Regions from separate parts of the Superficieibacter sp. HKU1 genome, predicted to be linked through region 2. Evidence: riboswitches for the same ligand, from Rfam matches in the RefSeq annotation. Region 2 holds a riboswitch; the other holds the start of a gene.
The links. A riboswitch is a leader RNA that binds a small molecule or an ion and turns the genes downstream of it on or off. The one in region 2 is predicted to bind thiamine pyrophosphate.
Positions count from the first base shown of each region.

Region 1: it holds a riboswitch for thiamine pyrophosphate, as region 2 does, so the genes downstream of both, thiB (thiamine ABC transporter substrate binding subunit) here and thiC (phosphomethylpyrimidine synthase ThiC) in region 2, are expected to answer to the same signal.

Region 1 covers NZ_CP119754.1:919,525-921,728, reverse strand. Annotated here, with positions in the region: gene sgrR (HTH-type transcriptional regulator SgrR) at 1-972, shown strand, start outside; TPP riboswitch at 1,009-1,101, shown strand; gene thiB (thiamine ABC transporter substrate binding subunit) at 1,134-2,117, shown strand; gene thiP (thiamine/thiamine pyrophosphate ABC transporter permease ThiP) at 2,093-2,204, shown strand, end outside.
Region 2 covers NZ_CP119754.1:4,510,803-4,513,006, reverse strand. Annotated here, with positions in the region: gene thiC (phosphomethylpyrimidine synthase ThiC) at 1-1,283, opposite strand, end outside; TPP riboswitch at 1,367-1,471, opposite strand; gene rsd (sigma D regulator) at 1,524-2,027, opposite strand; gene nudC (NAD(+) diphosphatase) at 2,126-2,204, shown strand, end outside.

The sequences.
Region 1 (2,204 bases), 1.3 Mb from region 2:
GATATTCACCTCACCCAGCCCGATGACTGGCTACCCTGGCTTCTGGGGCATACCTCGGCAATGATCCTGCCGCGCGAATGGGAAACGATGAGCCATTTCTCGAGCCTGCCTGTCGGTACCGGCCCGTATGCGGTCGGGCGTAACAACCAGAATCAGCTTAAGATCCACGCCTTCGACGACTATTTTGGTTTTCGGGCGCTCATTGATGAAGTGAACGTCTGGGTACTACCGGAAATCGGCGAGGAGCCTAATGGTGGCCTGACGCTTCAGGGCACCACGCAGAGTGAAAAAGCGGTAGAAAGCCGTCTTGAGGAAGGATGTTATTACCTGCTATTTGACGCCCGTAGCCCGCGCGGCAGCAATCCAGCCGTGCGCCAGTGGCTGAGCCACCTCTTTCAGCCGGCGAATATGCTGTATCACGCGGGAGAACATTACCAGAGTACCTGGTTCCCGGCCTATGGCCTGCTGCCGCGCTGGCATCACTCGCAGAGTCGCGCCTGTGAAAAACCGGCGGGCCTGGAAACCATCACCCTGACGTATTATCAGGATCACGTTGAACACCGCATGATGGGCGGCATTATGAAGGCGCTGCTGGCCGAACATCAGGTGAAGCTGGAGATTCAGGAGCTGGAGTATGAAGAGTGGCATCGCGGCGAGGCGGTCAGCGACGTCTGGTTAAACAGCGCCAACTTTACCCTCCCCCTCGATTTCTCCTTGTTTGCCTATCTGTACGACGTACCGCTGATCCGCCATTGCATTCCGATTGACTGGGAGGAAGACGCCAGCCGCTGGCGCAGAGGCGAGTTAAATCCGGCCACCTGGAGCCAGCAGTTACAGGTGAATCAGAATATTGTGCCGCTGATCCATCACTGGCTGGTACTTCAGGGGCAGCGCAGTATGCGCGGCCTGCGGATGAACACCCTCGGCTGGTTTGACTTTAAATCCGCCTGGTTTGCGCCGCCGGAGCCATAATGCTTTCCGAAAACTGACAAAATTATTACACTGTTAACGTGCTCAACGGGGTGCTGATAAAAGCTGAGAAAATACCCGTCGAACCTGATCCGGATAATGCCGGCGAAGGGATTTGAGGCTACCGCTCAAAATCCTTTGCCACCCATCTACTGAGGTGCAAAGTGTTAAAAAAATATCTGCCGCTGCTGGCGCTGGTCGCCGCGCCTGTTTTCGCTAAACCGGTACTCACCGTCTACACCTACGACTCGTTCTCCGCCGACTGGGGACCGGGGCCGGTGGTCAAAAAAGCCTTTGAAGCCGACTGCGGTTGCGAGCTGAAGTTCGTGGCGCTGGAAGACGGCGTATCGCTGCTCAACCGCCTGCGTATGGAAGGGAAAAACAGCAAAGCCGACGTGGTGCTGGGGCTGGATAACAACCTGCTGGAAGCCGCCACGCAAACTAAGCTGTTTGCCAAAAGCGACGTGCCGGTCAGCGCGGTTAAGGTGCCGGGCGGCTGGGACAACGATACTTTCGTGCCTTTCGACTACGGCTACTTCGCGTTTGTCTATGACAAAAACAAGCTGAAAAATCCGCCGAAAAGCCTGAAGGAACTGGTGGAAAGCGACCAGAAATGGCGCGTAATTTATGAAGATCCGCGCACCAGCACGCCGGGTCTGGGTCTGCTGCTGTGGATGCAAAAAGTCTACGGTGATAAAACATCAGAAGCCTGGCAGAAACTGGCGGCAAAAACCGTTACCGTGACCAAAGGCTGGAGTGAAGCCTACGGGCTGTTCTTAAAAGGCGAAAGCGATCTGGTGCTGAGCTACACCACCTCTCCGGCCTACCATATTATTGAAGAGAAAAAATCGCAGTACGCGGCCGCGGATTTTGCTGAAGGTCACTATCTCCAGGTTGAAGTCGCGGCCCGTACGGCGGCCAGCAAGCAGCCTGAACTGGCGAAGAAATTCCTTACCTTCATGGTTTCCCCGGCGTTCCAGAATGCCATTCCAACCGGCAACTGGATGTATCCGGTCACTGACGTCACCCTGCCGGCAGGGTTTGCCGATCTGGCAAAACCGAAAACCACGCTGCAGTTTTCCTCGCATGACGTCGCGCAGCAGCGCGCGCAGTGGATTAGCGAATGGCAACGCGCCGTCAGCCGTTAATTCCCGGCTGGCTGATACCGGGCCTCGCCGCCGCCACACTCATGGTGGCGGTGGCGCTGGCCGCATTTCTGGCGCTCTGGATCAGCG
Region 2 (2,204 bases):
ACGTCATACTCCCAGGCGATTTTGGTCAATTCACCCAGCGTATGCAGTTCGGCAAACTGAGCTTCATCGTTGGCATCCTGAATGGAACCGGGACGCAGGCCGTCGCCGAGGGAGAGTGAGACGTCGTAGGCGGCGCAGATTTCGCAGATTTCGCGGAAGCGCTCGTAGAGAAAGTTTTCTTTATGATGTGACAGGCACCATTTCGCCATAATCGAGCCGCCGCGCGAAACAATCCCCGTCAGACGCCTGGCGGTCATCGGCACATAGCGCAGCAGCACGCCCGCGTGGATAGTAAAGTAATCCACCCCTTGCTCCGCCTGCTCCAGCAGCGTATCGCGGAAGGCTTCCCAGGTCAGATCTTCAGCGATGCCATTCACTTTCTCCAGCGCCTGATAGATCGGCACCGTGCCGATGGGTACCGGGCTGTTACGCAGGATCCACTCACGGGTTTCGTGAATATAGCGTCCGGTGGAGAGATCCATCACCGTGTCCGCGCCCCAGCGGGTCGACCACACCAGCTTTTCCACTTCTTCTTCAATAGAGGAAGTGACCGCCGAGTTGCCGATATTGGCGTTCACTTTGACCAGAAAGTTGCGGCCGATGATCATCGGTTCGGATTCAGGATGGTTAATATTGGCGGGAATAATGGCGCGCCCGGCGGCGACTTCATCACGGACAAATTCCGGCGTAATATTTTCCGGCAGACGCGCGCCGAAACCCTGGCCCGGATGCTGCTGGCGCAGCACTTCACTGCGGATGCGCTCGCGGCCCATGTTTTCCCGGATGGCGATAAACTCCATCTCCGGCGTCACGATACCCTGGCGAGCGTAATGCAACTGGGTGACACACTGCCCGCTTTTCGCCCGCTTCGGCGTCAGCAGGCCGGTAAACCGCAGGTCGTCCAGTCCATCGTCCGCCAGGCGTTCTTTGGTATACGCCGAACTGCGGTCGGGAAGCTCTTCGCTATCATGACGCGCGTCAATCCACGGCTGGCGCAATTTTGCCAGCCCCTGCTGGACATTAATTTTCACGTCAGGATCGCCATACGGACCCGACGTGTCATACACCGGCACGGCTTCGTTGTCTTCAAACTGCGGATTTTCTTTGCTCCCGCCGACAGGCGTCGGGCTAAGCTGGATCTCACGCATCGGAATGCGGATATCAGGCTGTGAGCCGGTAATGTAGATACGTTTTGAGTTGGGGAAAGCGGTGCCTTCCAGCGTGTCGATAAAACGTTGTGCGTGCTCGCGTTGTTCGCGGCGGGTCATTTTAGGTTCAGACATAGCTCATTCCAAAAGTAAGGACGTGGCTTGTCAGACGACGGATGGAGTAATGGATGGACTTTGCCTGTAACGGCAGCGTCAAAAGCAGAATTACTCTTGTTCCCTTCGCAGGTATTAGCCTGATCAGGTTCCGCGGATCCCGAATTAACGGTCTCAGCCTTTTACTAAAGGCACTCCGACAAGATGTAACCCCTCGTGAGAGGGGCAATGCAGGTAACTTACGCGCTAAAACTCAAGAACTCAAGCCGGGCGCGCGATATTCGTTTCGTCGTTAGCACTTTCTTTGAGGTTGTTCTCATAGGCCAACTGGATCAAATTATCTTCCAGCGTAAAGCGCGCGGCCAGCGACTCGCCGATACCGGAAAGCGCCTGCTGGAATTCGAGATAATTGTCGTGATCAATAGCATTTTCCAGGCTGGAATCGTAGTAACCCATGATCTCCTGAGTATTAGCTTCCAGCAGCGGATACAGTTTCGTCGCGGCGATAAGTGGGCTTGCCCCTTCCATTTCGCTGATAATGCGTTCATAAATACTGAAATGACCGGCGGAAAGATACTCAACCAGGTTATGGCAGAAATTATCGAGCGCTTTTTCATCAAGCTGGGTCACCGATTCTTTGCCGGGTTTGAAGCCAACAAGATTGTAGTAAGCCACAAGCAGCTGCTTGCGCACCTGTAGCCAGCGATCGACGAGTTCATTACTTCCTCCGACGCGCTCTGTCAGTCTTTCCAGGTGGTTTAGCATAAATGACCCCGTAAAATGTAGATTAGAAAAATTGTTCACTAAAAATGTAAAAATAATGTTATCAACATGCCAGTGAAACTAAGGTTGTGCAAGTGATTATGGTCCGTATTATTGAGAAGTCCGATCGCGGCTGGTGGATAGTCAGCCATGAACAAAAATTATGGCTGCCCGCCGGAG